Regions from separate parts of the Bradyrhizobium sp. USDA 4011 genome, predicted to be linked through region 2. Evidence: riboswitches for the same ligand, from Rfam matches in the RefSeq annotation. Region 2 holds a riboswitch; the other holds the start of a gene.
The links. Region 2 has a riboswitch for ZMP and ZTP ahead of ACVW1C_RS37530 (bifunctional 5,10-methylenetetrahydrofolate dehydrogenase/5,10-methenyltetrahydrofolate cyclohydrolase). Riboswitches for the same ligand answer to the same signal wherever they lie in the genome.
Positions count from the first base shown of each region.

Region 1: another riboswitch for ZMP and ZTP. It lies ahead of ACVW1C_RS12530 (serine hydroxymethyltransferase); the one in region 2 lies ahead of ACVW1C_RS37530 (bifunctional 5,10-methylenetetrahydrofolate dehydrogenase/5,10-methenyltetrahydrofolate cyclohydrolase).

Region 1 is NZ_JBSSGG010000001.1:2,668,827-2,684,409, reverse strand. It holds gene ACVW1C_RS12550 (aquaporin) at 1-708, shown strand, start outside; gene ACVW1C_RS12545 (glutamine amidotransferase) at 730-1,452, shown strand; gene acs (acetate--CoA ligase) at 1,528-3,492, shown strand; gene ACVW1C_RS12535 (adenylate kinase) at 3,621-4,199, shown strand; gene ACVW1C_RS12530 (serine hydroxymethyltransferase) at 4,541-5,821, opposite strand; ZMP/ZTP riboswitch at 5,856-5,939, opposite strand; partial or broken gene ACVW1C_RS12525 (methyl-accepting chemotaxis protein) at 6,356-8,035, shown strand; gene ACVW1C_RS12520 (hypothetical protein) at 8,265-8,516, shown strand; gene ACVW1C_RS12515 (hypothetical protein) at 8,513-8,734, shown strand; partial or broken gene ACVW1C_RS12510 (methyl-accepting chemotaxis protein) at 8,792-9,853, shown strand; gene ACVW1C_RS12505 (response regulator transcription factor) at 9,993-10,613, opposite strand; gene ACVW1C_RS12500 (MOSC domain-containing protein) at 11,486-12,295, opposite strand; gene ACVW1C_RS12495 (2Fe-2S iron-sulfur cluster-binding protein) at 12,295-13,332, opposite strand; gene pdxR (MocR-like pyridoxine biosynthesis transcription factor PdxR) at 13,452-14,930, opposite strand.
Region 2 is NZ_JBSSGG010000001.1:7,917,593-7,933,175, reverse strand. It holds gene ACVW1C_RS37615 (acyl-CoA dehydrogenase family protein) at 1-99, shown strand, start outside; gene ACVW1C_RS37610 (GNAT family N-acetyltransferase) at 96-1,031, shown strand; gene ACVW1C_RS37605 (hypothetical protein) at 1,073-1,420, opposite strand; partial or broken gene ACVW1C_RS37600 (helix-turn-helix domain-containing protein) at 1,711-1,996, shown strand; gene ACVW1C_RS37595 (hypothetical protein) at 2,268-2,390, opposite strand; gene ACVW1C_RS37590 (hypothetical protein) at 2,624-3,070, opposite strand; gene ACVW1C_RS37585 (hypothetical protein) at 3,293-3,580, shown strand; tRNA gene ACVW1C_RS37580 (tRNA-Arg) at 3,667-3,743, shown strand; gene ACVW1C_RS37575 (VanZ family protein) at 5,442-5,807, opposite strand; gene ACVW1C_RS37570 (sterol desaturase family protein) at 6,411-7,265, shown strand; gene ACVW1C_RS37565 (helix-turn-helix domain-containing protein) at 7,363-8,373, opposite strand; gene ACVW1C_RS37560 (alkane 1-monooxygenase) at 8,546-9,691, shown strand; gene ACVW1C_RS37555 (hypothetical protein) at 9,718-9,933, opposite strand; gene ACVW1C_RS37550 (hypothetical protein) at 10,037-10,408, opposite strand; gene ACVW1C_RS37545 (hypothetical protein) at 10,545-10,838, opposite strand; gene ACVW1C_RS37540 (zinc-ribbon domain containing protein) at 11,042-11,464, opposite strand; gene ACVW1C_RS37535 (MaoC/PaaZ C-terminal domain-containing protein) at 11,603-12,055, opposite strand; gene ACVW1C_RS37530 (bifunctional 5,10-methylenetetrahydrofolate dehydrogenase/5,10-methenyltetrahydrofolate cyclohydrolase) at 12,207-13,040, opposite strand; ZMP/ZTP riboswitch at 13,087-13,166, opposite strand; gene ACVW1C_RS37525 (hypothetical protein) at 13,382-13,798, shown strand; gene ACVW1C_RS37520 (hypothetical protein) at 13,920-14,438, opposite strand; gene ACVW1C_RS37515 (hypothetical protein) at 14,656-15,294, opposite strand; gene ACVW1C_RS37510 (VOC family protein) at 15,556-15,583, shown strand, end outside.

The DNA.
Region 1 (15,583 bases), 5.2 Mb from region 2:
GAGGACCTGACAGTAATGTCGAAGGAATACATCGCCGAATTCATTGGTACCGCAATTCTCGTGTTTGTCGGATGCGGGTCGGTGGTTGTTGGGGCATACGGATCTGCAATCCCGATTGGCGCATTACCAATTGGTCTCGCCTTCGGCCTGACCGTGACTGCATTGATCTATGCATTGGGACCAGTATCCGGCTGTCACATCAATCCAGCCGTGACGGTGGCGCTGTGGGCGGCTGGACGCTTTAAGTCCAGTCGAATTCCCGGATACATCGTAGCTCAGCTCGCTGGTGGTGTCGTTGGTGCGGGTGTTTTGGTCCTTATTATGGGCGGTAAGATCGGGACCTCGTTCGATCCATCATCCGGCCTGGGTCAAAACGGGTGGGGAGACAATTATCTCGGGCAGTACGATGTTCTGTCCGCCTTCCTGACCGAGTTCATTACGTCAGCGATCTTTATCGTTGTGATTTTAGGGGCTACTTCGACGAAGTCGATGGGCGATCTTGCGGGATTGGCGATCGGGGGCTTGCTTGCGGTAATCATCGTTGCGTTCATCAACGTGACGGGGGTGTCGTTGAATCCGGCGCGTAGCCTGGGACCCGCTCTGTTCGTCGGTCAGCACGCTATTGCACAAGTATGGTTGTTCTTCCTTGCACCGTTGTCCGCCGCACTTCTCGTAGGTTTCGGCTTTCGATCGATTGATGCAAACTAGGCAACCGGCTTCGCTAGTCTGATGACCCGTACTGTTGTAGCCATCCGGCATCTTGCCTTTGAAGATCTCGGCGCTTTCGAGGATGTGTTCCGACAAAGCGGACTTGACGTTCGTTATGTCGATGCCGGAATAGACGATCTTAGCAGCCTCGATCCTGGTGACGACGATATCGCTGTCATTCTGGGAGGTCCTATCGGTGCCTACGATGACAGTAAATATCCGTTTCTGAAGGTCGAGGCCGACTACATCGAGAGACGGCTTGGCCATAAGCGAGCAACACTGGGAATTTGTCTCGGAGCCCAACTAATGGCCCGGAGCCTGGGCGCCCGCGTCTATCCCGCAAACGACAAGGAAATCGGGTTCTTTCCCGTAGATATGACTCGTGATGGCAACCGGTCCTGCCTGGCGAGCTTGCTAGGCGAGCCCGTCCTCCATTGGCATGGCGATACGTTCGATCTTCCCTCGGGAGCCGTGCGGCTTGCATCTACGCAGATATGCGAGAATCAAGCGTTCTCCTTCGGGGACAATGCGATCGCATTTCAGTTCCACCCTGAATTGGGTTCAGTCGGATTTGAGCGCTGGCTGATAGGTCACACCTGTGAACTCGCCGTTGTTGGCATCGATGTGTGCAAGCTGAGACGTGAGTACAAGTCACTTCGATTCAAGCTTGAAGCCCGGGCTCGCGCCTGCCTACGTCTTTGGTTGAACGAAATCGAGATGATCCCCCAAAACGCGGCGCGCTGATTCCGCTATTTAGAAGTCGAGAAGCAGCAGTGTCGCGGACAGTGGGCTGTTGCTGTTTGGAGAAGGCGAAGCGAAATGAAGAAGTCGGGGGCACTGCCAACGTCTGAGAGGGTCTACGACGTCCCCGCGGAATGGGCCAAGCGCGCCTGGGTCGATCCGGCCAAGTACAAGGACATGTACGCCTGCTCGATCGCGGACCCGAACGCCTTCTGGGCCGAGCAGGCCAAGCGCGTCGACTGGATGAAGGCGCCCACCAAGATCGAGAACGTCTCCTTCGCGCCCGGCAACATCTCGATCAAATGGTTCGAGGATGGCGTGCTGAACGTCGCCTGGAATTGCATCGACCGCCATCTCGAGAAGCGCGGCGACCAGACCGCGATCATCTGGGAGGGCGACGACCGCTCCGAATCCAAGCACATCACCTACCGCCAGCTGCACGACGAAGTCTGCAAGATGGCCAACATCCTGCGCACGCGGAACGTCAAGAAAGGCGATCGCGTCACGATCTATCTGCCGATGATTCCGGAAGCGGCCTACGCCATGCTGGCCTGCGCGCGGATCGGCGCGATCCACTCGGTGGTGTTCGGCGGCTTCTCGCCGGACAGCCTCGCCCAGCGCATCAAGGACTGCGACTCCAAGGTGGTCATCACCGCCGACGAAGGCCTGCGCGGCGGCAAGAAGGTGCCGCTGAAGGCCAATGTCGATGCCGCGATCGCCAAAACCGGCGGCGTCGATTGGGTCGTGGTGGTGAAGCGCACCGGTGGTGCGATCGACATGAACCCGACGCGCGACCTCTGGTACCACGAGGCCGCCGAGATGGTGACCACGGACTGCCCGGTCGAGCCGATGAATGCCGAAGATCCGCTGTTCATCCTCTACACCTCGGGCTCGACCGGAACGCCGAAGGGCGTGCTGCACACCTCCGCCGGCTATCTGGTGTTCGCGTCGATGACGCATCAATACGTGTTCGACTATCACGACGGCGACATCTACTGGTGCACCGCCGACGTCGGCTGGGTCACCGGCCACAGCTACATCCTCTACGGGCCGCTCTGCAACGGCGCGACCACGCTGATGTTCGAGGGCGTGCCGAACTACCCGGACAATTCGCGCTTCTGGAACGTGGTCGACAAGCACAAGGTCAACATCTTCTACACCGCGCCGACCGCGATTCGCGCGCTGATGCAGGGCGGCGACGAGCCGGTGAAGAAGACCTCGCGCAAATCGCTGCGGCTGCTCGGCTCGGTCGGCGAGCCGATCAACCCGGAAGCCTGGGAGTGGTACCACCGCGTGGTCGGCGACGACCGCTGCCCGATCGTCGACACCTGGTGGCAGACCGAGACCGGCGGCATCCTGATCACGCCGCTGCCGGGTGCGACCAAACTCAAGCCGGGATCGGCGACGCGGCCGTTCTTCGGCGTGGTGCCCGAGATCGTCGATGCCGACGGCAAGACGCTGGAGGGCGAGACCTCGGGCAATCTCTGCATCGCCAAATCATGGCCGGGCCAGATGCGCACGGTCTATGGCGACCATGCCCGCTTCGAGCAGACCTATTTCTCGACCTACAAGGGCAAGTATTTTACCGGCGACGGCTGCCGACGCGACGCCGACGGCTATTACTGGATCACCGGGCGGGTCGACGACGTCATCAACGTCTCCGGCCATCGCATGGGCACCGCCGAGGTCGAGAGCTCGCTGGTGGCGCATGAGGCGGTCTCGGAAGCCGCCGTGGTCGGCTATCCCCACGACATCAAGGGCCAGGGCATCTACGCCTATGTCACGCTGATGAAGGGCACCGAGCCGACCGAGGCCTTGCGCAAGGAGCTCGTCGCCTGGGTCCGCAAGGACATCGGCCCGATTGCCTCGCCGGACCTCATTCAATTCGCGCCCGGCCTGCCGAAGACGCGCTCCGGCAAGATCATGCGCCGCATCCTGCGCAAGATCGCCGAGGACGAGCCCTCCAGCCTCGGCGACACCTCGACCCTGGCCGATCCTGCCGTGGTCGACGATCTCGTGAAGAACCGACAGAACAAGCGATAGCGTGCGCGACGCATGAACGTCTGCCGTGCGGCTGACGGCACTGGGGCGCGCCGAATGAAGCGCGCAGGTTGATTGACGCCGCGTTCGGCCAAACGACCGCAGGACAATCTGGTCGATGGAGAAGTGATGTGAGACTTGTACTATTGGGGCCACCCGGCGCCGGGAAGGGTACGCAGGCGTTCAGACTGTCCCAGATGCTCGCGATTCCTCAGCTCTCGACCGGAGACATGCTGCGGACGGCAGTGTCCGCGCGAACTCCGATCGGACTGAAAGTGGCAGACATCATGCAACGTGGCGAACTCGTTCCTGACGGTTTGGTGGTGGAATTGATCATCGGGCGAATTGCTCAGCCCAATGCTGCGCATGGATTCATCCTTGACGGGTTTCCGCGCACAGTTACGCAGGCCACAATGCTCGACCAGCTCCTGGTCGTCGACGGACACGAGCTCAATTGCGTGATCGAACTCAAGGTCAGTGAAGCGAAGTTGCTCGACCGGATCCTGGGGAGGGCCATGCAGGCCCGCGCGGGGGGCGAAGCAGTGCGAGCGGACGACAATAAGGAAGCGCTCAGCGTGCGTCTGACTGCCTACGCAAGCCAGACGAGGCCGCTTACTGAATATTATTCAGCCAAAGGATTACTGAGGACAGTTGACGCCTCACAGTCGATTGACGCCGTAACGACAGCTTTGATCGATGCGATGAAATGACAGAAGGCTTCGTGCGCCAGCGCTCTCGGTGCCCACCGAAAGCACGCGCTCGCCACCCCTGTTCCTTTTGTTGGCTGAGAGTACAGGCAGTCGATTTGCCTGCGCACAGAGAAGATCAGGCCAACCTATCTGACGCATATTGAGCGGTTCTTGCCAGAGATATCTGCATCCACTGTGCTGTATTCCTCGATCGGCGTTCGCGCGCGAACGCGCCACGCGCGGTAGGGCAGCAGCGACCAGTCGTCCAACTAAGTTCAGTGGGTAAGCATGACCGAGGTCGGGCGTTGGCGCCCGACCTCGGTCTTGTATACCGACCCCCTGCCGGGCTTGCTTGCAGGCGGTTAGTTCGGTCCGAAACTGGACTCCACACCCGGGACAGGAAAAGCCCGGCACATCTGGACGCATTCTGATCTGAGCCGCGCGATGACCGCATCGTCTCCCTTGGCGTTCAAGGCGGTCGCAATGAATTCGCCGATACGACGCATCTCGGAATCTCCCATTCCTCGTGTGGTCGCCGCCGGCGTGCCGAGGCGGACACCGCTAGGCCTCAGCGGCGGGCGCGGATCGTCCGGAATCACCTGCTTGTTCGTGGTGATGGCCATCGCATCGAGCATTTCCTCGGCGGCTCGTCCATCGATTCCGACCGACGCTGAGGTATCGATGACCATCATGTGATTGTCCGTCCCATCCGTGACGAGTTTCATCCCGCGCTCCATCAGCGCGCCGGCCAGCACCTTTGCGTTGCGCAAGACTCGTCGCGCGTAGGCCTGGAAATCCGACGTTGCCGCCCTCTTGAGCGTGACAGCAATTCCGGCCACGACGTTCATGTGAGGTCCGCCCTGCAAGCCGGGAAAGACGGAGGCGTCGATCCGACCGGCATGTTCTTTCTGGCACAGGATGATCCCGCCACGGGGCCCGCGTAGCGACTTGTGGGATGTCGTCGTCATGACGTCGAAGCCGGAATCGAGCGGATTGTGCATAACGTCGGCGGCAACCAATCCGCCGAAGTGGCTCACGTCAGCCATCGTCAGCGCACCGATTTCGTCGGCAATGCGTTTGAAGGCGGCATAGTCTAGGTCGCGCGGATAGGAGCTGTAGCCGCACAACACCATTTGGGGACGCGTTTCCTTTGCGATTGCGCGCAATGCGTCGAAATCGATTTCTCCGCTCTTTGATGGGCTCGTCTTGTAACGAGTGAAGTTGTACAGGCGACCCATGTGGGACACCGGCGCGCCATGGGTGAGATGGCCACCGTGCGACAGATCCATCGCGAGGATGGTATCGCCGGGTTGGAGCAGACCGAGATAGACGGCCTGATTCATCGGCGATCCAGAGAGAGGCTGCACGTTGGCGTGTTCGGCGCGAAAAAGCGAACACGCCCGTCGGCGTGCGAGATTTTCGATCTCGTCCGTATATTGCTGTCCGCCGTAGTACCGACGTCCCGGATACCCCTCCGAGTATTTGTTGGTGAAGACCGACCCGAGCAGCTCAAGCACTTCCGGATAGGTGTAGTTTTCGGATGGAATCAGTTCGACGCCGTCCTGCTGGCGGCGTTCTTCTCCCGCAAGGGCGGCGGCGATCTCTGGATCGTTGATGGACAATTCATTGCGAAATGACGACATGCTCGGGCTCCTCAACTCGCTGTTATCTCAGCAGATTGGTTGCCCAGGCGATCGGCATGAACCCATCGCGCTTCACCGTGGTCGATTCCACGTTAACTCGCCAGTTGCACGATAGGACGAATGAGCACGGGAGCTCTTCGCGAAACAGGATTTAGCCGACCTGTGGACCTTCCGCAACTACCAGTTCGCGGACTGCTCGCGGGCAGGGCCTGAAAGTGGGCGCCAAGCGCTTGTCCGAAGATCCTCGTGCCCTCCGAAGCCGAACTTTAGCGACATAAGTGAGTTCTGAAAAAGATCCGTGACGCATCGAGCTCCCTCATGTCCAACGGGGCGGGTCAGCATTTGCACGGAGTTTTGGAGAAGATGAGAAGTAGGAATCGTTGTCGCGGGAAACTTCGGTGCCACAAAATACCGGCGTGCCCCGTACGTAATCTTACCTACGCGGGATGTTAACGCTGCCGAAGCTTGAATCAATTTGTATGTAGCATCGACATATCGACCCGGTATCCACCCTCTCTCAGAAGAGAATTGCTAATGTTCTCCAGATTCTCCATTCGCTCGAAGATTGCCGCCGTTGTGGCGATCCTCATTGTCGCGCTTGCCGGCATGGGTGTTCTCGCCCTTCTGAAGATGCAGGCAATGAACACGAGCATGAGCGAGATTACCCTCAACTGGTTGCCCAGCATTCGTACGTTGGGTGAACTGCGGGCGAGTAACCTCGCTTACCGAGCGGCGGTGCGTCAGCACATGCTGGCCCAAACTCTTGAAGAGAAGTTGGCGATCGAAAAAAATCTAGAGGAAATGAATAAGAACCACGACGAGATATGCCGGACCTATGAGCCGTTGATCTCCTCAACAGAAGAGCGCGCACTCTACGACGAAATGGGCCAAGACTTGGGCTTCCTATCGGGAGATTTCAACGAAGGTCATGACGCTGTCGCGTGAGGACTCTCTTCGCGACGCCTATGAGACGGCCGTGTCCGCCGATCAAGTGGCGACGAAGGCGGAAGATCTGCTGGGAAAAGACGTTGCCCTTAATAATCGAGGTGCTGACGCCGAAACACGGACCGCGTCCGATGCATATAACTCGACGTTCTGGTTGGTCGTAACCATCCTATTGGCTGCGACCGTCGTTGGCGTGTCCATGAGCGCCTATCTTGTTCACGACGTCTCGAACATCATTGCTTCGATCATGGAGCCTATGCAGGCTCTCGGCCAAGGCGACCTCACCGCTGAGGTTCCCCATCGTGGCGAGAAAACTGAGATGGGGAAGATGGCAGACGCTCTGCAAGTGTTCAAGGAGGCGTTGATCGTCAAGAGAGTTGCTGACGAGGCAGCGGCCGAGGAAGCCGATGCCAAGATCGAGCGTGGTCTTCGGGTCGACAGCATCACCCGCGAATTCGAGAAGGTGGTCGGCGAAGTCGTTAACAATGTCTCTTCCGCGTCGTCTGAACTCGAGGCATCGGCTAGCACCTTGTCGGGTACGGCGGCGCGATCGCAAGAGTTGTCTACCGCTGTGGCCGCAGCTTCCGAAGAAGCATCGACCAACGTTGAGTCGGTTGCCGCTGCAACTGAGGAACTGTCATCGTCGGTCAACGAAATTAGCCGTCAGGTCCAAGCATCCGCTCGGATGGCTAGTGAGGCCGTCGGTCAAGCGCGCGTGACGACCGAGCGTGTCGGCGAGTTGTCGAAGGCGGCTACCCGAATCGGCGATGTCGTCGAGTTGATCAACACTATCGCCAGCCAGACCAATTTACTCGCGCTCAACGCAACCATCGAGGCCGCCCGAGCGGGGACGCGGGTCGCGGCTTCGCGGTCGTGGCTTCGGAGGTAAAGACTTTGGCGACGCAGACTGCAAAGGCTACCGGTGAAATCGATCAGCAGATTAACAGTATCCAAGCAGCGATGCGGGACTCGGTCAACTCCATCATGGAAATCTCCGGTACCATCGAGAAGCTTTCCGAGATCTCCTCGACGATCGCAGCCGCGGTCGAAGAGCAGGGCGCGGCGACGCAAGAAATTTCGCGGAACGTTCGCCAGGCGGCGCAGGGCACTCAACAGGTGTCGTCCAACATCACTGAAGTGCAGCGCGGCGCAACAGAGACGGGCTCTGCGTCTTCGCAGGTGCTATCAGCCGCGCAGACGCTGTCGTTCGACTCTAATCGCCTCAAGACAGAGGTGTCAAAATTCCTCGTCAACGTACGCGCTGCCTAGGCAACTAAGCCGCGAGAAGCCTTTAGTGAGGCCGAGACTTCGTCTACGCCAATGCAAAACGTTAGCTAGGCCAGGGGATCGTGGTCTAGCTCCTCCCAGCCGGAAAATCGGATCGCAACATGCCATACTTAAAAATAGGCGCACGTATTACCTTGCTGATTGCGATCAACGTTGTTGGGTTAATCATGGTTAGTGTGATTGCTGTCGATCGACGTCTAAGACACAGGCCATGTTGTCTCGTACTGAAACTGATGCACTAAAATCGATCGAACAAACGTCCAAACTGAACGAGTCGATGCAGGAGACGTTCCGTCAGCTTCTGTTGGCCGTCCAGCATAATCCAGCAATTCCCGCAGCGAAGCGTGACAATCACCCGGTTACTCTCCATACGGAAGCGATGGAGAAGGCTGTTGCGATCATGAACAATGCGCTCCGTGATTATAGGAGTTCCAGCCGGGCACGTACTTCACCGATGTCGTGACCCAGGTCGAGACTTCCGAGACAAAGCTGGTCGAAGACGGTCTAAGACCATTGGCTGCCAGGATATTGTCTGGTGACTACGATCAAGCAGGAATTGAGATCACCACGACAGTGCTGCCGCTATTCAATGAGGTCAAGAAAGGGGCCGCGCAACTGCTCGCACGGCATCGGGATATGGCCAAGCAGATCGAACAGTCGGCTGATGAGCAATATGCATGAATCCGCCTTTTCCTCCTCGTGGGCGGAGCCGTGATCTTTGTTGCGATGGTCGGAGCCGCCCTCATGATAGCGCGGTCGATCACCAGGCCGTTACGTTCATTGACCGCCGCTATGACGGTGTTGGCGACCGGAGGTCACTCAGTATCGATCCCCGGCACGGACCGCCATGACGAAGTGGGCGAGATGGCCAATGCGGTTCAGGTGTTCAAGGACAGCATCATCGAGGCGGAGCGCCTTCGCAGAGAGAAGGCGGAGTCAGAAGGGGTGGAGCACGAGCGGCGCCGAACTTATATGCGCGAGCTTGCTCAACGCTTCGAGGGCGACATTGGCGAAATCGTGGATGCAGTCTCGTCAGCCTCGGGCGACCTTGAACTCGCCGCAAACAGCCTCTCCAAGACAGCCGTGAGTGCGATGGCGCTCTCGTCCATTGTCGCCCAGGCCTCCGATGAGTCCTCCACGAACGTCGGATCGGTCGCCGCATCGATCGAAGAACTCGCTCATTCAGTGGTAGAGATCGGTGTGCGCGTCCGAGAGTCGGCCGCGATGACTGCCGCCGCCGTGGTACAGACCGAGAAGACAAACGAGCAGATCAACGCGCTCTCTAGTGCGGCCACGCGGATCGGGGACGTCGTCGAATTGATCAACACGATTGCTGGGCAAACGAACCTTCTTGCATTGAACGCCACCATAGGGGCCGCTCGAGCAGGCGAGGCCGGGCGTGGATTTGCCGTGGTGGCTGCCGAGGTAAGGCTCTGGCGGAACAAACGGCCAGGCGACGTGCGAAATTAGTCAGCAGATCAGCAGCATTCAGGCCACGACGCGGGGCTCTGTGCACGCCATCCAGGAAATCAGCTCCACGATTGCCCCGATATTGCCGCTGCAGTCTCGACTGCGGTCGAAGGACAGCAAGCCGTTACGCAAGAGGTGTCGCGGAATATCCAGCGCGCTGCGCAGGGCACCCAGCAGGTTGCGTCAAGTATTGGAGACGTGCAGCGTAGGGCGAGTGAAACAGGGTCTGCATCCATGCAGGTACTTACTTCGGCCGGCGCGCTAACGCAGCAGAGCGCGCGTCTGAAATCTCAGGTCAGAAAATTCCTGGAATCGGTCCAAGCCGCATAGAGCGCTGCGTATCGGTCGATCGACCCGACCGGCTCCGTTGCCCGCCGCGAGGCGAATGGGCGGACCTCCATCGCGAAGCAATCGGGCTCGACGATCTCAAAGCAGATTGCCATCCACGCCCTGGAGTCAATCGAAGCAGCTATCCACCTCGATCTGCTGACAGGACGGCTTCTCGCAAGACGCGACGATACAGCTCAAGCACATTTCGTGCGTCCAGCTTCCGCATGATCTTTGCGCGGTGACATTCGACTGTGCGGGCGCTTACTTTGAGGAATCTCGCAGTTTCCTTGCTTGTCTCCCCAAGAACCACTCTCGCGAGAATTTCCTGCTCGCGGGGTGTAAGCAATTCACGCCCTGGTAGATAAGGTTGGAGCGTGTTTGATTTCGGACTAGCCGTCCTGATCAAAGCCGCTTGAGCAATCGCCGCCTCCGCCTCGCCGAGTAAATCTACGCAACGTGTCCTCTCGATGACATCGTAAGCTCCGTTCCGCATCGCCTCGACCGCCACTGCGAGGTCTGGCTTGTCCACGATTACGATGATCGGCGACGGGAAGTTTTGCGAGCGCAGCGACTTCAAGGCCGACATGCCAAGCGGACTTGCACTGAAAATCAAGAGAATGCAGGCAGGTACGCGCTGCTTAGCAAGTGACAGCAGCGCAGGCGTGGTTCCAAAACACACCAGCTCCAAGTTCTTGTCCTCCGCGGAGATCTTCAGTGATTTTCTCAGATTGACGCCAGCTCCGAGCACGAAGATGTCCATGCTGGACGCCTTCACGTCTGACGGACTGTCAAAGCCCAGCAGAGCGACCATCCGAAATCTTGATCAAGCGGATCACGCCGTCTTGCCTTTGGATCTTAAAGGAAATCGCGATTATTTCTGCGAACGGTATCAGCTCCAGACGTCGAACGCGTCGTCCAGTTTGGGAAAAGGAGACTGGTCCAGACTTCGATAGTTCGAAAAGTCGGGGTAGGTACAGGGAACATAGTCGATCCGAAATATGCGATCGGTGCCTCGATCAAGAAGATGTTCTTTCCGTGACGGAGCGGTAATTGTCTGACGACCTCAGCATCGCTGCTAGGGCGAGAGGCAGATTCGAGGAATTCAGCTTCGGCGCCCCTGGCCGGAGGGTGAGAGCTTGGCATGGGCTCTCACAAACTCGAGCCCGGCATTCACTTGCCGGGCTCCTCTCCTGAATTGAGCGAATGACCTGTAGAGTTAGATCTTGAGTAAGGCAACACCCACCCGGCCGACCGTGACGCAACGCAGGCGCCCGAACACCACTGCGATTGCGGATTATCTCTGATTGCGGTCGCTTGGCCGCGAAGAGCGGAGCGATTGCGATCGTCCGTTACTATATTCTTAAGCGAGGCTATCTAGACGGTTGTGTTCCGCGTTCTCGCGCAAGCGGTTGGCTCGATCTGCGTGATTTCGCACCGGACGCGACCGCACTCGCTCGATGGCCCGAGCCAGAAGATGCGCACCGTTTTTGATCTGCCGCACATCCAAGGCTGAATATTACATCACAAGGTCGGTACGCATCCGGCGGGCACCGGCGGGCGCCGTCTTGTCTGATGACGCAGGGAGGTTTTTCCAATGAGAAGATGCGTACCCGCCTATTTCATGCCGGCAAATCAGAAATTCAAAGCAATCTCCAGCGAACTTCCTGCCGTCAACTTCTTCCCAACGCCGCCGGCCACTGCTGCGTAACTGCCAAAGCGGACGCCGGCTTTCGATCCCCTGTAACGACCGAGCGTTTGGAGTGGCTCTTGGCCGAACTCCGCCTTCTCCTGGTCGATCGTGGTCATGTTGCAACGGTAGCAGACGTCGACGAAACGGAGTGTGATGTCGTCGACGCGTGCTCTCGCGAAATAGTCCTCGCCATAGGCGTCGACGCCCTCGATGACAATGTTCGGCCTGAAGCGGTTCATCGGTACGCCGGTGACGAGACGCTTATTTAGGTCGTTCCGTGAGGCCTCCGAGATCACTAGGATCCCGTAATTGTCGACGAAACTGGTCGGAGCCTCATCCCTCGATGGGTATTGAACGCCACCCTTCCTCAGGAAACCCGGGTCGCGGCAAACGAACTGGAAATTTCCTCCGAGATATTCTCCGAACCATTTCGAGGGCTCATCACCGGCAAAAAGCGATGGCATCTTCTCCCCGAACAGTTCGACCTCGCGACTCCGTGTCGCCGGCGCCTGGCGCGGAATGACAAGTGTGGTCATCCCGGGTGCGTTCAGAGTCAGGTTGCTTTCGGAGAGTGTCGGCTCCACGAGGGCGAGCTTCGGATACTCGCGCTGGGTGACGAACACTCCGGCTTCGTCGACGATCATCCAGTTTCTGTCGCCGAGAAATCCGGTCCGGGATAGCTCAATCTCACTTACTCTGATGCCCTTGCAGGACTTGATAGGATAGACGAATAGATCTTTGATTCTGATCATCAGATAAACCTTTCCTGGATTGAATGGGTTGGCGCGCGGCCGGCCACCGAATAATCGAAGCTGTCCGCGAAGAAGCGATCTGGTCGGGCGCCGCGCGCGCTCAGAGCTTCGTAAGTCGCGTCGACCATCGCCGGGCTCCCGCAGGCGTAGACGTCGAAATCCGACAGGTCGGTGAAGTCGCGTAGCACCGCTTCATGGACCAACCCAGTGCGTCCGGTCCAGATGTCATCGGGGTCGGAGAGGACCGGCACATATTCGATACCATTGCCGCCGCCGCAGAGGTCTCTAAGCTCGCGGTCGATATAGAAACCGCTCCGCGCCCTGCTACCCCAATAGACCCGGGTCGAGGATCGAGAATCGTCTCTTGTGAGTGCTTCGAGAATAGCGCGCACAGGTGCGATGCCGGTGCCGCCGGCTACGAAGATGGAAGGCCGGTTCTGTGATGAAAAAGCGAAGTTTCCATAAGGTCCGCTCACCTCCAGAACGTCGTTTATCTTCAATTTCTCGAAAACGTGTCCCGTGAACGCACCGCCGGCCACGCGTCCGATATGCAACTCAATAGTTCCGTCATCGCGTGGCGCATTGGCAATTGAAAATGACCGGTCAATTCCATCGGAATGGCGAATGCCGACGAACTGGCCCGGCTTGAAGGTGGGTTTATCAAACGGCGGAAACCGCAGCGTAACGCGGATGACGTTGTCGTTTTCACGCTTTAAAGCGACTACACGTGCCGGCACGCGCGGCCTTTCGCTTGCCGGTGGTTCGGGAAGGTCGATTACGTCGATCGTAACGTCGGTGAGCGCGCTGGCCCTGCATAGCAAGGCGGAAAGAGGATCATGACTGCGGCCCAGACCGCCGACGGTCCCGTTGTGGATGAACTCGCCCGTGACAATCTTGGCTTTGCAGCTCCCGCACGAACCAGCGCCACAGGCGCTCGGCAACCAAATGCCGGCCCGCATGGCGGCGGCGAGAATCGTCTCGTCCGACCTGGCTTCAAACGTCCTCCCGGACGAAAGTGTTGCTTTGACAGTCCTCATGCTCCGACCTCGAACCATTCCCGATCAGTAGGCCGGGAGGCGAAATGGAGCCGTGATCCAGTTTTCTGATCACATATGGGCCAGTACACTTTTTCGGGCGGACAGCCTTGGTGCCATGCCTAAGGGGCCATCGCCGCCTTCATCCGCCTGACCGCATCGCGGATGCCGGCGTCGTCAAGGCCGGCAAAGCCGACCCGAATCCCGCGGCGGCCATCTTCCTTCCCGGCAAAGCTGCCGCTGGGCAGGAATTGCAGTCCATGCTTCGACGCATTCTGCTCCAGCCGATCCAGATGCGATGCACTTGCGAATGTTAGCCAGAATGCAAGGCCACCGTCGGGAAGGCGGAAATCGATGGTCTCGCCGAGCTCGGCGCGCAAAGTCACCGCCAGCTTCTCCCTACGCGCCGCATAGATCTTGAGTACCTTGTTGGCATGCCGTCTTACTTCACCCGACTCTACGAGTTCAGCAACCGCATCCTCCGTGACCGGATCGCCTTGGCGATCGATGAGGCAGATTTCCTGCGCGGCCCGTTCGATGAATTTTTCGGGCGCCGAAATGTACCCTAAACGAAGGCTGGGAGAGAGAAGCTTCGACATCGATCCGATGTAGAGGACCGAAGGATCAAATGACGCTAATGGCAGCAGCGGCTGGTGCTGGAAATGAAACTCGTGGTCGTAGTCGTCTTCGATGATGGTGAAGCCGAACTGTGAAGCGAGCCCCAGCAGCCGCAGTCGCCTGTGGGGATTTAAAAGCACTGTGGTGGGGAAATGGTGATGGGGCGTCAGGTAGACCAGGCGGACACGGTGGCGTCGACAGGTCTTCTCGAGGCTATCCATGTCTGTGCCGTCGTCGTCGACATGCACCCTGAGAATATTGGCGCCGGCCGCGCGAAACGCCTCGCGGGCGGGCGGATAGGTCAGATCGTCCACGACCACCCCGTCGCCATTCCGAATCATGATCCTCGACACGAGATAGATGGCCATCTGGCTTCCTCGCGTCATGCAGACGCGGTCCGGCGTCGTCGCAAGGCCACGGTCGACATTCAGCATTCGCGAAATCGCGCCCCTCAGACTCGGACTGCCGCGGGGATCGCCGTAACCGAGCTTTCCAACCTTGCCCGCGATCGTCATTACACTCCTGTAGGCGCGGGCAAAACTTTCGGCGGGAAACAGCCGCGTGTCCGGCGTTCCATCGTCGAGCGATAGCAGGCCCGGCCGGGGGAAAAGGACGGGAACGTCCATCGGCGGCGCAAGTCGGCTGAATTGGGGGCCATCGCCCCGTGAGCGCGGCCCATCGAGCGCCAATCGCGATGGCCTGGCCTTTGGTTCTGGAAGTTTCGCGGAGACGAAGGTGCCCTTGGTGCCACGGGACGTCAACCAACCCTGAGCGATGAGTTCGTCATATGCGAGGACTACGGTCTTGCGATTGACGCCAAGCTCTTCAGCCATCTCGCGCGAGCCTGGAAGGACTTCACCGGCGATCAACCGTCCCCGTCGTATCTCGGCGACCAGTCCGTGAGCGATCTGAACATAGACAGGTGTGCCCCCAGGCTTGCGCTTCAGATTGAGCTTGAGATTTAGTCTCCACTCGCGCAGCACCGTTGCCTCTCCACTGGCCCATCTTCAATTGTAAATTCTTGCCGGCGCCTGGTCCAGCTCCGGTCGCCTCCCCTATAGACGGTGAAGCTCGGCGGAGTAAAGCAAAGGTGCCGGCACGCGCATCCTCCAATAGCGTTGTAGCGGGCGGACAGCCTCGCGGTGGTCACCGATGATTCGTCGATCAGGTTTGGACTGCGACACCAACCTGATTCAAGGAGCCACCGATGATCGACGCGCCTGATGCGGTTTGGGATGGCGATGACGAAGAGCGGCCGGGGCACGGTCGAAGCTCCCAGAACGCTGGTCCGGAAACGGGCTAACCAGACGCTGCTCGAGATCGCCCCGCGGGCGATCCGAACCATGCTGGAGTACAAGTGCCCAGCGGGCGCTCGCAGCGATTGCGGGCCGGGTGACCTTCGTTAAGCACGGTGATGAGATCGTGTCCGTGACACCCCTGGGCATACCCCAGGACAGTTTTCGCCGGACCTCGAAGGCGATACTGGCCTGATCATCACCGCGGACGCGCTGACGCACGAAGTCATTTCCTTCGAGTATCCGGAGTGGGTCAACGGGTTAGATCTGGATTCAGACGTGGCTATATCGACCCGTAGGAAACTCCTTAACCGGGTAGCAATGGAGCGCACGAAGCTTCT
Region 2 (15,583 bases):
GTCCGCGCCGCGGCGAAGCATATCGCGATGAGTCCGAACAATTACGTCACCGCCGGACGGCTGGCGCTTGGGCTCGATCCCGGCACGGCGAGGTTTTGACCATCATCCGGCCACCAACGGAGTTGCCCATGTCAGTGGTTTGCCGGCCGGCACGCGCGCAGGATCTGGAATTCGCCGACGCCCTCGTCGTCTCCAGCATCAACGATCTCACGGAACGGCACGGCTTCGGCCCGATGGCGGTGTCGTCTCCACCCAATTTCCAGTTGTTTTGCATGAGGGACGATCCCGACGGTCTCTGGGTGGCGGAGGAGAACGAGCGGATCCTCGGCTTCGCCTGGAGCTGGGTCTGCGGCGACATGTGGTTTCTGGCGCAGCTGTTCGTGTCGCCCGATCAGCAGGGGCGGAGCATCGGCAACGAACTGATCAAGCGGACCATCGCGCACGCCGGGAAATCGGGCGCGTCCAACCGGGTGCTCATCACCTTCAGCTTCAACACGGTATCGCAGGGGCTCTACATTCGACACGGACTGCTTCCGCGATTTCCCATCTACAGTGTCAGCGCACCGCGCGAGCAGTTGATCGGTCATTTGCACGGTCCGCAATACGACGTCTCACCTCTCAAGCCGGAGGCCTCGACCCTGCGCCGCCTCGCGCAGGCAGACCAGCGGACCCTTGGTGTCTCGCGCGAAAAGCACCATCGCTATCTGCTCCAGGAGGGCGCGGCGACCGGGTTCAATCTCCACGATGGAAACGACTGGATCGGCTATCTCTATGTGGACGCCGGTGGTCACATCGGACCGCTCGCGGTCATGGAGCCGCACGCGGTCGCTCCGGCCTTGAGAACGGCGTTGTACCTGGCGGCCGGGGGCGGAGCGTCAAGGATATCGGCATTCCTGCCTGGTGCGAGCAAAGCGGCGCTTGATACAGCAATGGCGCACGGAATGCGGATCAAATGTCCGATGCTGCTGATGTCCTCGCGAGAATTCGGCAACTGGGGCCAGTATCTGCCGCGCAATCCAGGCTTCATGTGACCCGCGCGGGTCTCGATTCGACCGTCGCATGGCGCCGGCCGTCATCTGAGGTGATACTTCCTGCCGTTCGTGTTCGGGTCGGTATTGTCGCTGGTCGAGAACATCAAGGCCGGCCCGAAATAGCCCCAGCGATCCCGGTAAAGTCCAAATCGGCCGGCGCCCTTGTCGATGATCTCCTCCTGGGTGCTGTTCGCCGGGCCGAGCAGCCTGTCGTCTTCATACAGCCGGGCAGTCTTGATCTCGCCATCCACGTATTTGACGGGGACGAGAAACGCGTGCCCCTGATAAAAGTGAAAGGTGCCGCGCAGCAATTGCCGGTCGATCGGGCTCGCCGGAACCAGATAAAGCAATGCACTCGACGCCAGGGCAAAAAGCGTCGATCCGATCACGATGCGCGTACTGGCGGATATCTTCAACGGCACTTTCCCCGGGCTCTTGCTCGCCAGGCGTCTCCATAGCGCGCGGGTCCATCGCATACAACCGACAGGCATCCGCTACCGGTATGCCGCCGGTGCGGAAGCCGAATTGACAGGCCGCATGTCCGCACAGAGCAAGCGTCGGATCGTGGACGCGCGTCCGGCGAAGTTGCCAAGCCGAGGCATTGCGCCATGCCTGACAGCGCCGCCGCCTGATGGCTGCGCGCAGTTCGCAGGCTGACGAATATGAAGGCCGCTCCGGCTCCCTCGCACGTCTCGTCCTGAGCGAAATCGGCCTGACGTTCGGCCGCTGGCGCCAACAGCTGATTTGGTCGTCGCGTTGCGCGAGCTGTCGGCCGGCGCAAGCGTTCAGCAGGTCTCGACCGCGCTCGTCACGGCGGCGTTCATCACCATGTTCAAGAAGGCGCTCGGCAAGCCGCCGCGAAATGTCTCAGCGACGTCGTGCAAGGCGGCGGTTCGGACTTTTGCCGCCTGAAGGGCTCCGTCTGCGGTCCTTTCTGGCAAGGACGGCCGCCTATCGCCGGCTAGAGATCGCAAATGCGTGATCAGGCGCCACTGCCGGTTGCCTTCATTTGGGCACGTATCGGGAACAGGCTGCGGAACCAGGACGCAAAGGCGGCCACCGCAGGGGGTGCCGGCAATTGACGTATCGATCCCACAGCAGCTGGCAGGACGTGGATCTGCGCAATCTCGTTCGGGTCATCTCGGCCTGCACCCTCGGACTCTGGGCATTTGCGGCCGGCCTCCTGATCGGGACCTTCCTGTTTTCATGACTGGCTTGGTGGAGGCGCCGCCCGGTCTACCCGCCGCTCAAGTGATGCGCGGCGACGAACAGGACGAGCGCGCTCAGCACCAACGCTGACGCGGCGCCGGCAACTCCGCGGGCGAGTTCAGCCTTCGAAAGATTGGACCTGGTTGCCATCACAACCTCCTGCGCGTGCGAACTGAGGCCGGTCCGTTCCGGCGGTGAGGCTCGCTCTCGCTGCTCGGACCACCATCGCATCATGAGGATGAACGCATCATGAGCAAAACGAGTGGACCGTGATGCTGGTTCCAAATTCCGAGCGCAGGGTTTCGGTTCGCGGCCGCTGGCCGCGCGCGGCAAGCACGCAAAGCCGCGCTGGAAGAAGGTCCGGAGCGCGCGAGCGTCCGCGCCTACCACTCTTCCGGACAGGGATCGACGATCTTCCAGAGATCGACGCCGTTCTTGATCTTCTTCATCTCGGTGGTGAGCCCGCCATTGCGGCGGATCCAGTCCTTCACCGTATCGGGATAGTAGGACATCAGGTCGGAGGTGCCCTCGAGGCTGGTGACCTTGATGCCGAAGGTGAAGGCCTTGTCGTAATAGGCTTGGTGGAAGCCGATGCTGGCCTTCGGCGTCACGCAGATCTTGTTCAGCGGCACGATGCCGAACACCAGCGTGCAGGCCGAATTGCAGATGCCGTCGATCACGACGCGCTCGCGGCGGTCGCGGATCTGCTTGTACTTGGCCTTGTACTCCTCGACATAACCGCCATGGTCGCGCGTGATGTGCAGAACGGCCCGCGCTGGCGTGACCGCCAGAACCGAGAGCAGCAGGGCAACAAGGGGCGTGATGCGCATGGAATGTTCGAAACCGAGGGAAAGGCGGCCCGGGCGGACCTGACCGCAAGACTCTGGCCGGACTGTGTTGGCAATCCGTTAAGCATCCCCAAAAAGGCAAAATTTGGCGCGCTGTGGCTGATTTCCCGCAGCTTTTGGCGGGATTCCGGGTTAAATGAAGCGCCAGAGGAACTTGGACCGGCTACGCAAGCCGATTCCAACGTGACTACCAGGAGGCCGCCAATGACCAAGACCAAGCTTTTTGCCGCCCTCGCCGTGACCGTTTCCCTGGCCATCCCGGCCCTCACCCCGGCGGCAGCGGCCGACCTCTCGGTCACCCCGCGCCACCACCGGCATCACCACCACCACGCTTATTGGGGCCTGCCCTACCACATCAGCTATCTGCACAATTACGGCCCAGGCCCGGCCGCCGGTAGCTTCGCCTATTATGACGGCCCGTCGACCAACAAATGCTACCAGGGCTCGGCTGCCTATATCGGCCAGGATCATCGCCGGCATCCCTGCTTCTGAAGCTCAACCAAAGGCCGGCGGGAGGCGTGGACGCCGTGCCGTCCCTGCTGGCCCCGACAGCCCAAGTCTGATAATCGACCCGCAACGCGCTCGTAGCTCAGCTGGATAGAGCATCGGATTTCGATTCCGAGGGTCGGGAGTTCGAATCTCTCCGAGCGCGCCATCGTTTTCATCGATCGTACAATGGCTTGGGACGAACCGGTTTCGTTCTTGGATGATCGTTTTCGTGCTGCGAGCAAGCTGTAAGGGTCGGAAGCCCACAGACTACCTTTGATATCGCCGCTCGTTCCGCCCCTAAGCATCGCCATTAAGCGTTACTCCCGCCCAGCCTGCCGGAAAACGATATCTATTCGCCGCTTGTCGAGAACTAGCCGAGCGAGGCCGTTAGCAAATCAGCAAGTAGGTCGGCGCAGGCTTCTCAGAGGGACGGGACCGTTTTGGGGAACGTCTGACGGTCTCCGTTTCGGAGGAGCTGGCGTACAGGCCCTGGCGCCGGCTCCTCTCGGTGCCGGTGTTCTGCGTCGGCTGCCAACACCACAACGGCCGGCCGAAGCTTTCCGACCTTCCCGACCGAGACTGGTACGACATCTCGGCGCACCTCAAACGCACTTTCCTGCGACAAGGTTCGGTGGGTCGATACTCGGCAGGACCGGGCGAGGTCATCAACTTCGCGATGAGCGTTTCGGGCTGGTCCAAGTAGGCTGAGAGTTCCAAGTTGCCAGCCTCTGCTTGATCTGCTCGGCCTGCTCCTTCGTCAGTTTCTCGGCCAAACTGTAGTCGTTCAATTGGGCCGCCCCCTTGCGTTGTCGATCGTAAACCATCCAGTCGGTGCTTCCCTTTCGAACCAGGAACCTTGGCTGTATCGGTGCCGTGTAATTCACCGCAAACTCCTTCAGCAATATGAACGACCGCAATATCTTGCTAAGTATAGCACTTGGCATTCGATGCTTTTGTGAACTCGCACACACGCGCCGAACGCCCCGTGCGTTCCGCTTCGCTCCAATCGCCATCGGCGCAAGCTCGTAAAACTAACGAGCCCGCGATCACCGTTTACATCGACCATGGTTCCGCGGTTCGGACGACCGTCTTGCACGAGCCACTCGAAATCCTCATAAACTTGATTGCGAACGCAATTCCAAATTGCCGACAAAAGCTCTTGCGATCTTTTGTCGGCGCAATGATCGTACTGGCGCTCACGAAATCGATAATCCGTCCGGGCTCTGACCGAGATTGGCGGGCGATGTAGATCGCTCCAAGGTCACAGAAGTGTGTCGCGCTCGCAACGTCACAACAATTCCCTGTGTGGATGAGCGTGTTTGGACTTCACTGCATTGCGCATTTGCCCTCTACTAATATCGGACCTTCGGCGGCGATTTTTGTTGCCAAGACTTTCATTTGAAATCGGGTCCAGGAGGCCGCTGTTCAGCGGCCAGCGGCCTCTATCGTTATTTGAGATTCATCGATTGCAATGACATCTTCGACGCCAAGCTGCGTCAATCGGACTGCCTTTAGGTCATGGGGACAAGATGATTGAAGAACGCAAACCTTACGTAGCATTTGGAGTAGACCCGGCCGGCGTCGCACGCGCAACGTATGAACTTCGTTGCAGTGACGACGATGAGGCAAAGCGCCGAGCTGAGAGTTTTTTGGACGAGCACGAATTCGTCGAGTTGTGGATCGACTACAAGAGGATCGCTCGTCTGAAACGAAGCTAGGACGAGCGTAGACGCGGCATCAAACTCCGAACGAATGCCTCATTTGAACGGAGGCCGTCAGCGTCTGACTGTCATGCTCGCTTCAGCAAGGCGCGCCCCTTCTCGCCCCCTGGAGAAGCTGCTTGGCCGAAGTTCATCGGTTGAAGTCACCGGCTGGACAGCTTGCGCAGAACGAGCAGCAGTAGAAGCTGGCCCGCCCCGATACCGGCGAGGCCTCCCGCAACCTTGAAGATTGCGTCGGCCAGGTGGCCGTGCCGGTCAGGGGTTAGCAATTGCATCGCTTCGAGCGTGAACGCGCTGAAAACGACCAAGAGTGCGACCAGCATGGCGCGCCGGGGATAACCCACCACAAGGGCCAGTGCCATCACCGCGAACGCGGCGAAATGCTCGACGTGCGGATCAGCAGCAAACGAGGGGCGGTCCTGGATCGGGGACAATGTGGCGAACGCAATAAAGGCCAGCGTTAGCCAGCCAATGACTATCCCGAACGTCCTGATCCTTGATGCAAGCAAGCAACAGTTTCCAAGTCGTGGTGCCCTGGATGCACCGTCGCTGAATTAGCCCATCGCGCGTGTCAGCGACAGGCGGGATCTACGCAAAACCGTCGTCCGCAAGGACTAATCCCGATGGCTTTCCCGTAGAGCCCCCGTAAGTCGAAATACCAAGTTCTCGGTGCGCAGCAAGCGCTACGATGAACAACGAGAGGGCTGCACCTCACCTTGAAAGGCAGCGAGGCCGTTATGGAGCGCTTATACCTGGGCATTACCGTTACCAGCACATACGTCTTGGTCACGATTGCGCTGATCGTGGCTTTCATGCACTGACCGGCAGATAGGTCCGGCACGGCTGGTCTTGTGGCGAGCCACAACAACTTTCGCCGACCCGCAACTATCGACGAAAGCCCCGAAAGCCGATCGAGATCCGGCGGGAGGTCGCCCGCCAGTTTGCGGCCGACATGCAGGCCGGTACCAAGTTGCGGTTGAGCGAGCTCAATCGACTTTTTGAGTTGATGCGAACCGGGCCGATTAACGCTCCTTCAGCTTGGGCTTTCCTTCCTATTGACGCTGTTGGGAGCCGAGATGATAGGCTACCGCCATTTCAGGCGGCCATTTTCAATGCGCGATTTATTTGGACTGACTCAGCTTTTGCTGGCGGTTTTGGTCTTCGTGCCTTTCGAGCGACTGTTCGCCGCGAGGCCTCAGAAGATTTTAAGGCATGGCCTGCTGACCGACATGGCCTTCCTGTTCATCAACGGGGGGCTGGTGCTCGCCGGCGTGCTCGCCATCATGACGGCGGCCATTCTGGTCAATCAATCGATCCTGCCTGCGGCAGTGACGCAGACGATCGGCGATCTTCCCTATCTGATTCAGGTGCCCCTTGTGATCCTGATCGCCGACCTCGGCGTCTACTGGACGCACCGCATCCTGCACGTCGTGCCCGCCATGTGGCAGATCCATTCCGTTCATCACGCGGTCGAGGAACTGGATTGGCTCGCCGCGATTCACCAGCATCCGCTCGACGTGATGTTCATGAAGGCCGGCGCGCTGTTTCCGCTTTACGCGCTCGGCTTCTCCACCGAAGCGATCGGGACCTACCTGCTCGTCTACTACTGGCAGGCCTGGCTGGTTCACGCCAATGTCCGCCTGAACTATGGACCGCTGCGCCACGTCCTGGTGTCGCCGGAATTTCATCATTGGCACCACAGCAGCGAGACGGCAGCCAGGGACAAGAACTTCGCCGGGCTGTTCTCGTTCTACGATGTGCTGTTCGGGAGCGCCTACCTTCCGAAGGGGCAGTATCCGAAGGCATTCGGCGTCGATCATCCAATGCCCTCCAGCTATCTGGCGCTTCTGGCCTACCCGTTTGTCGCGTGGACCTCCAAGCGCAAGCGCGACGATCCGTCCGGCGTCCAACCTCTGTCGCAAGGTGGAGCGCCTGCACAGCCGCGCCAGAGCGCGCCGCTGAGCTAAAGCATGATCCGGAAAAGTGCGAAGCGGTTTTCCGAAAAGATCATGCTCAAACAAGGAGCTAAAGCGCGATGACGATTCAACCTGTTCTCATCGCGCTTTAGCTGCGCAAACCCTTCTCGCCGAACCAGCGGCGGCAGGCGCGGCTGAAGCTCGTGGCGTCGGTGTAGCCGAGCGCGGCCGCCATCTCGTCGCGCGATTGGGCGCCCGTCGCGAGCATTGTCCGGGCACGCTCGCGCAGCACGCCGTCGAGCAGCGGCCGGAAGGCGCAGCCCGCCTCCGCCAGCCGCCGCACCAACGTCCGCCGCGAGGTGCCGACGAGGCGCGCGGCCTCCTCCTCACCGAGCCGCTGCGGCAGCCGCGCCGCAATCAGGCTCTCGACGATCCGCGCCAGTGCCGCGGTGTCCGAGCGCGGCCTCTCGATCTCCTCTAGCGCTTCGATCGCCTTGGCGTGCAATTCCGGATCGGCAAACGGCGAAGGCCGCGCGCACAACGCCTTCGGCACGTCGAAGATGAAGGCGGCGGCATTGAACCTCACGGCGCAGGAATAATGTTGCATCAGCCGCTCCGCGCCCGCAGGCGGCGGCCAGGGAAACTGCAACGTCGCCTGGTCGATCGCATCCTCGAGCAGCTGCGCATAGACCGCGTGCACATTGAGGCTGACCGCCAGCGCAACGGCGCGCCACAGCGCGCCATCCATCGCCACTGCAGGAGAGATTTCAATCTGGATCGAGCGCGGCGTTGTGCGCAGCCGGTTGCGGATGAAGGGCGCGCGGGTCGAACCGAAGCGCGCGCCGGTGTTGAGCGCATCCGCGATGGTCGGCGCCGTCCTGGTCGCAACGTCGAGCGCCCCCTGCAGCGACGTCGACCAAACCGCCGCGGCCGACAACGGCCACAGTTCGCCATGTCGGTGGGTGATGTTGGCGGCGAGGATCACCAGCGACGACACCGGCATGTGAGCGCCGGGCTGGTCGAGCACGTCCTGCTGGATTGCAGTGCCCTGCAGCAGCTCGTCGCGTTCGCCCCGCGTCTTGCCGAACGCCCGCACCAGCGCCCGCGCATAGCTCACGGACACCGGCGTGCGAAGGGCATCGGCCTCCGACCCCTGCATTGCCTTGGCGCCCTCCCTCGCGAGCAGCCGAACACACCCGGTGGAACCGGCTTGGCGCAAAATGCCACAAAATTGGCCCATTGGGAACTGGCGGCGCAGGCCCGCCTCGCGGCATCCTCAGCATAACAACGGCGAACGCCGCCTCGAAAAGAGATGCTGGGAGGGGAATGCGATGATCTTCACGGGCACCAATGCCGCTGGCGAAACGATCACCTACCGGGACGGCAAGCGCTATCTGTGGATGCTCTCGTTCATCCCGCCGCTGATCCCTCTACTGTCCTACTGGCTCTTCCTGCGGACGCACAATCCGCTGGTGACGCTGATTCCCTTCGTCTTCATCTTCATCCTGATCCCGCTGCTCGATGTCCTGTTCGGTGAGGACACCCACAATCCGCCGGCGGAAGTGGTCGCCGCGATGGAGGCCGATCCCTATTATCTGCGGCTGGCGCGTATCACCGTGGTGTTTCCATGGATCAACTACGTTGCCCTGATCGCCTTCTTCGGCACGCAGGAGCTGCCGTGGTGGTCCTACGTCGCTTTGCTGCTCGGCGTCGGCACCATCAATGGCGGCGCGCTGTTGATCGGGCACGAGCTCGGCCACAAGGCTGACCGGCTCAACATCTTCTTCGGCATGCTCGCTAACTGCGCGGTGGGCTACGCCCATTTCCGCGTCGAGCACAATCGCGGCCATCACACCTGGGTCGCGACGCCGGAGGATCCCGCCAGCGCGCGATTCGGTGAATCGATCTATGCCTTCGCGACGCGTGAACTGCCGGGCGCGTTCAAGCGCGGCTGGCGCAATGAGGCCGAACGGCTGACCCGGCGCGGCGAGCCGGTCTGGTCGGTCAACAACGAGATCCTGCAGGGCTTTGCGCTGACGCTCGTCGTCGCGGCCATTCTGATTGCGCTGTTCGGCTGGAAGGTCGCGCCATTCATCGTCGCGCACCATTTCCTCGGCTGGTACGCGCTGACCCAGGCCAACTACGTCGAGCACTATGGATTGCTGCGCGAGAAGCTGCCGAACGGCCGCTACCAGGCGGTCGAGCCGCGCCACTCCTGGAACACCAACCACATCGTCTCGAACCTGATGACGTTCCATCTGCAACGTCATTCCGATCACCACGCCAACCCGATGCGCCCCTACCAGTCGCTGCGCGATTTCGACGATATCCCGCGGCTGCCGAACGGCTACACCGGCATGTTCGGCCTGGCTGCGATCCCGCCGCTCTGGTTCCGCGTGATGGACCCCAAGACGCTGGCGTGGGCCGGCGGCGACAAGAGCAAGCTCAATCTGGGCGAGCGGCCGGCAAGTTCGTGATTGCGGATGTCGCCCGGCTTCCGGTGCTAGATCGCGACGGACCGCCGCTTCATCGCGCCGATGCCGAGGAACGAGCCGTTCACCGACGGATACTGCCTGATGAATTCGAACGTATCAAAGCCAGGTGCTTCGAATTCCTTCAGCGCCTTCCAAAGCAGCGTCGTATCCGGACAGGCTTGGGAGTGGATGTCGGGATGTACGATGACGCTAGCGTAGTAGCGCACCAGCAGCTGATCCTGCATCGCACCGCGCAGGCCGTGATCGCCGTCGATGAGACCGAGGTCGGGCTCCCTCCCTCAACGGCGCAAGCGCATCCCGGGCGGAGATTCTTGCCGCCGCCGGTTTTCACCCGCTCGGGATCTTCCGGCGGACAGCCTCCACGCCGGCGCCGGTGACGCGATATTTCCGTCCCATCTCCGGTAGGATCCAGCCCTTCTCGATCATTCCGGCAATGGTGCTCGGGCCGACACCCGCGGGAAACGGCCGGCGATTTCGGATCGCGTCAATTGCGACCCGCTCGAGATGGGTGGCGACATGCGAGGGACGCGCGCGAAACGCCTTGGCCATGATGAGGACCGACAGCACCTCGGCGCGCCGGCGCACGGCCGAAGCGCTGCGAGTCAGTTCGTTGCTGATCTCGAGAGCGTTCTTACCGGCCCTGGCGAGTTCTCTGAGCTTCTCGTCCTCGTCAGAGCTCCAGCGCCGCACGATCCCCATCTGGCCCTCACCGCCTGGTACCCCATCTCGAACCGATGCATACGCGGGCGACGCTGATTTGCCATGTGACTTTCGGCACCTCTTGATGTGACATTGGAGACTGTCAGCATCAAGAAGGCCGATTACGAAAACACTCCTAGTGCTTGCTGGGTTCAAGCGTGATGAGCACGCCGGTCGGTTCGGGCTCGTGCGGCCGCAGCGACGTCAGCTCCGGATCGCTCCACTCGGCAAGGCTCACCACCTCGCCGGTCTGCCCCGGCATGTCGGAGGTCTGGGCGGGTTCGAGCACCTTGAGCCCGGTGGTGTCGACGAAGAATGTGTGCTCGCCGAACACGCTGTTCAGCTGCGCCACCGCCGGATGATCATCCGGAAGCACCTGCGCGTTCAGTTGCGTCATGGTCTGCTTGACTTGCGTGGAATTAAGCTTCATCCGCTGCTCCTGCTTGTTGGTTCCGGCCTTTGGATGTTTCCCTGGCTGGTTCCTCCCCGCCCGCACCCCTCGCCGGGGGCTCCGAAGTCTCGAACCGATCTGGCAACGAAACGTTCCGCACGCGCGATGCATTGACCGCGTGCGTGCGGGTTCCACATCCATCGCTATGTGAAGTGTGGCGCGACGTCGGGTGCACCCGCTCTCTACGAGGCGGAAGGCTTCTTTCTGGCGAGCCCTTCCAGATGCACGCGGCGCGCGGCGGACTTGCGTGCGCGCGCCCTGGTGCGGCAGGCCCGACAGCGCACGGCCTTGGTGAACACGTCGCCCTTGGCGGTCTCGTACCACCATTTCTGCTGCAACGGCGTCCAGACCTCGGCAACACCGCAATCCTTGCAGACGAAAGGCTCGGGCCGATAGGTTCCGCGTTCGACGAAATCAGGAATCGAATAACTGTTCGTGGGCGCGAGCTGGCTCGTGACCACGGGGACCTCGTCGCACGCCAGCGCGATCTTGTAGTCGCGCAAGCGCTGCCGTTCGGCTGCGCGTTGCGTCAGCGTGCGACGCCATTCCTCGACCTTGCGCTGCTTGGCTTCGATCTCGCCCCGCGTCTGCTTGCTGCGCTTCACGCTCATACCATCCGTCTTGCACCGACGAACTTGCCGCCCGGCAGCCCGGCCATATCAAGACGAAGTCATTGATACGCTTTGGCGCTTACCATGGTAGCCGCAGCATCGCCGGGCGGCCAGATCGATCCGGGCGGAGGTTTACGTCCGCCCCTGCTCCGCCGGCCGCATGTGGATCAGCGCATCGAGAACCAGGACAAGAACCGGACGCTGCTCGTCGTTGACGAGCTCGGTCTTGAAGATCACGACGGCGTCGCGCCGCTCCGGCCTGATGGTAATCTTCTGGATCTGGGATTGGCCGGTGAGCGTGGCTCCCGGGCGAACCGGGCTCGGCAAGCGGATCTCGAAGCTCCGCCCGACGATACCCGCCACCTTGGTCCAGATCGCGTCCACGACGAGCCGCTGATAGATCGCAATGGTGTTGAAGCCGCTCGCGATCAGGCCGCCGAACGGGCCCGCCGCAGCCGCGACGGGATCGGTATGGATCGGCACCGGATCATATTTGCCGGCGAACTCCAGGATCTCGGCTTCGCCGATCGTGTAGGTGGCGAGCTGGAATGTCTGGCCCTCGGTGAGATCTTCCGCATAAAGCAACGCGCGCCTCCGTCTGTCGCGCGACGATAGACCAATGCTGCGGGCTTTCCATGACCTCCGGGGTCAAGTTCTTCGCGCACCGTACTGCGCGCGCAAAGAAGAGACGCGCGCGCGACGCCGGCCGCTCGCGTCGCGCTGCAAGCCCCCGCGGCTATTGCAGCCGCGCCGCCCTCGCCTTCGCGGCCTTCACCGTGTTCTCCATCAGGCAGGCGATCGTCATCGGGCCGACGCCGCGCGGCACCGGCGTGATCGCGCCGGCGACCTGCACCGCTTCGTCGAAGAAGACGTCGCCGCGCACCGCGTAGCCGCCTTCCGGCTTCTCGACGCGCGTGGTGCCGACGTCGATGACGATGGCCTGCGGCTTGATCCAGTCGCCGCGCACGAGGCCAGCCTTCCCCACCGCGCTGACCAGGATATCGGCCTGGCGGCAGATCTTGCTGATGCCGCGGGTGTGGATGTGGGTCTGCGTCACGGTCGCCTGCTCCTGCAGCAACAGCGCGGCCATCGGCTTGCCCACGATGTTGGAGCTGCCGATCACCACGGCATGAGCGCCGGTGAGATCTGGCCGGATCGACTTGATCAGCCGGAGACAGCCGAGCGGCGTGCACGGCACCAAGGCATCGTCGCCGTGAAACAGCCGGCCTGCATTCAGCGCGTGCAGGCCGTCGACGTCCTTGGCAGGATCGACCGCCGCCATCACGCGCAAGGCGTCGATATGCGCCGGCAGCGGCAGCTGGATCAGGATGCCGTCGATATCGTCGCGCGCGTTGAGCGCGTCGATCCTGGCAAGCAGATCGGCCTCGCTGGCGTCATCCGGCAGGCGTTCGACCTCGCCGCGCAGGCCAAGCCGCTCGGCCATCCTGACCTTGCTCTGTACGTAGATATGGCTCGCCGGGTCACAGCCAACCAGCACGACGGTGAGGCCGGGCGCGCGGGGGCAGCCGGTCCAGTTCGCTCGCAACCTTGTCGATGACAATTTGGGCATGTGCATGCCCATCAAGAATGTTCGCCGTCATGGCACCTCCGTTTCGAAGCGGTGCCCAGGCGCGCGGCGTTCAGTCTCTGCGCTCCCCGATGGTGGTCCATCCAAGCGCCAGTCGCGCAGATGCGCCGTCATAGCCGCCCGGCCTGGCAAACGCAAATCACGCTCGCTTGCGGCCGAACCGGCGACGAATTGCTCCTGCTTTTGCCGGTGGATCGGTGCCGGGCGGGCCCCCTCCGGGGTAGGATTCGGGCAGAACTTGCGATAAGCCTCGGCGCTTGCCGGACTTTTCCGATCCCCGGCGCCATCCTTCCGGTCATCACGCCACTTCGGACATTTTCACCATGAGACATATCATCCTCGCGCTGGCGCTCCTCTGCCCGGCTGCCGCGCTTGCTCAAGGCACCGCTCCAGCCACCACGCCACCTCCCGCCGCCGACAAGCCGGCGGCGGCCTCGCAGCCGATGGTCGGCGACAAGCCGCTGGTCCAGGTCGGCAAGAAGTCGGCGGCCAAGAAGGGCGAGAAGGCCGCAGCGCCCGGCAAGCCGCAATCGGTCGCGCAGAAGCTCCAGGCCTGCCAGGATATCGACGACGCCACCAAGGAGCGGCTGATGTGCTATGATGAGATTTTCAAGCCGCAGCCCAAGCCGAAGGCCGCCCCTGCCAAGGGCGTCGCCGAATGCCGGTTCGTCAAGGAAGAGGACGAGCGGCTGACCTGCTACAACGGCTTCGCCGACAAGATTCCGCGCCTGCCGCGCTAACCACTTCGGGCCACCCGGGCAGCGGCCGCCAACCGGTTACCCGGCTGGCATCGCAGACAAGAAAATGCCGCCGCAAGTGTTTGCGGCGGCGCATCGATTGCCGGTTGCGGCGTGTCCTTGTCTACCAGGTACCGAAACCGCCGAAGAAGCCCATGCGCGGCTGCTGCTGCGCGACACGGTAGGGCTGATACATGCCGGGCTGGGCCAGCCGCATCGGCTGCTGGGAATGGGTATGGCTGCGCGCGATCTTGCGCTTCTTCGGCGCCTGCACCGGCTGCTCGGCCGGCTTCGCCTCGGCCACGACCGGCCCCTTGCGCGCGTCAGCCTTCTCCGGCGGAATGAACTGGGCGAACGTGTCACGGACGCGGGCCTGCGCCGACGCATCGCTGGCAGCCGCCGGGTTCGCTGCGGCGACCGCGTTCACCTGCGACGGAACGATGGTCGGCAGGTTGGTGTCGTACACCACCCGCTCCGGCAATTTCTGGGTCGACTTGATGCGTACCATGGTCTTGCTGTCGACGGCGGGCGACGACAGGCCCTGGCTGGCGACCACGGCCTCCTGCGGAATGATGGCATTGACGACGAAGAGCAGCGCAAGCAGCACGCCACCAACGAACAGGAAATAACGCGCCACAGGCATTTTGGTAGCTCCCCCCGCGCTACGGGCGCGGTTCAACTCGACGCGATGACATCTTCTCATCGCGCAACGAATTCATCGTCTGCGCATGATCACCCGGACAGACGCCATCCGCGCTCCCGGGTCGTTCTCTAACGGTCGGCTTATTAGTTAGTTCCTGCCCGGCCGTTACGGTTCACCCGACAAGTCACTTCCTGGTCACTTTTTCGGGATGCTGGGTTTAGGCGCGGCTGGCGGTCACGACCGTGCATTTCGCCTTGTTTGCGTTAACATTTACGAACCCGATCAGCATCCGCGGGTAGGTCTTGCGGCTCTTCATGGCGATGGTGTCCGGGATCAGCCGCTTGCGTTCGGTCACGGGGCTACCGTCGCCGCGGACGAAGGCGCAGGCGATCTCGATATCCTTCACCGCGAAATCATTGGCATTGCGCAGCGTCAGGGTGACCAGCACCTTCGAACCCAGCCCGCCGCGCCGCCAGGATTGCGAGGCGATCCGCAGCCCGTCCAGCGGCGATCTTTCAGTACCCGCCTCGGATGCTTTGGCGGCCTCGGCCGGCTGCGCGGCGGTCGCCACGCCGACCGTGGCCGGTTCGCTCGCCGGCGCGGCCGGGGCATCCTTCGCGGCTTGATTTGTGATTTGGGCAGGCTGCGCCCCGGTCGATGCATCCTGCGCGGTGCGGATGACGGCGGAAGACGCCGGCCAGACATCCTGGTTTCCGGCATCGCTCGGCTCGGGGAGCATGAACCACGCCGCAATTCCGGCGACCACGATCACCGACACCAGCAGGCTGGCGTAAAGGCCGCCCTCACCGAGACGTCCGGCGGCAAACCTTCGAAACGACGCCAAGCCGATCCGCATCGTCGTGCCCTCATCCTCGACGCCCGATCAAGCCGCCACCTAGCACAGAAGCCGCAGGCATCGCAGCATGCGCCACGGCCACAGGTCGAGCGGCCACGCGAGATCAATCACCGACGGCCGGAATGGTTTCATTCCGGGACGACAATCTTGCGGCTGGCATCATGGAGGGATGGTATCCCAACGGACCGCTCGCTAGATTTGCGCCGGCAGAGAGCGAGTGCTGCGCGCCCAAGCGCGCGCGAGAACAACAAGGAGATCGCAATGCCCGTCGTCACCTGGGATCACGTTC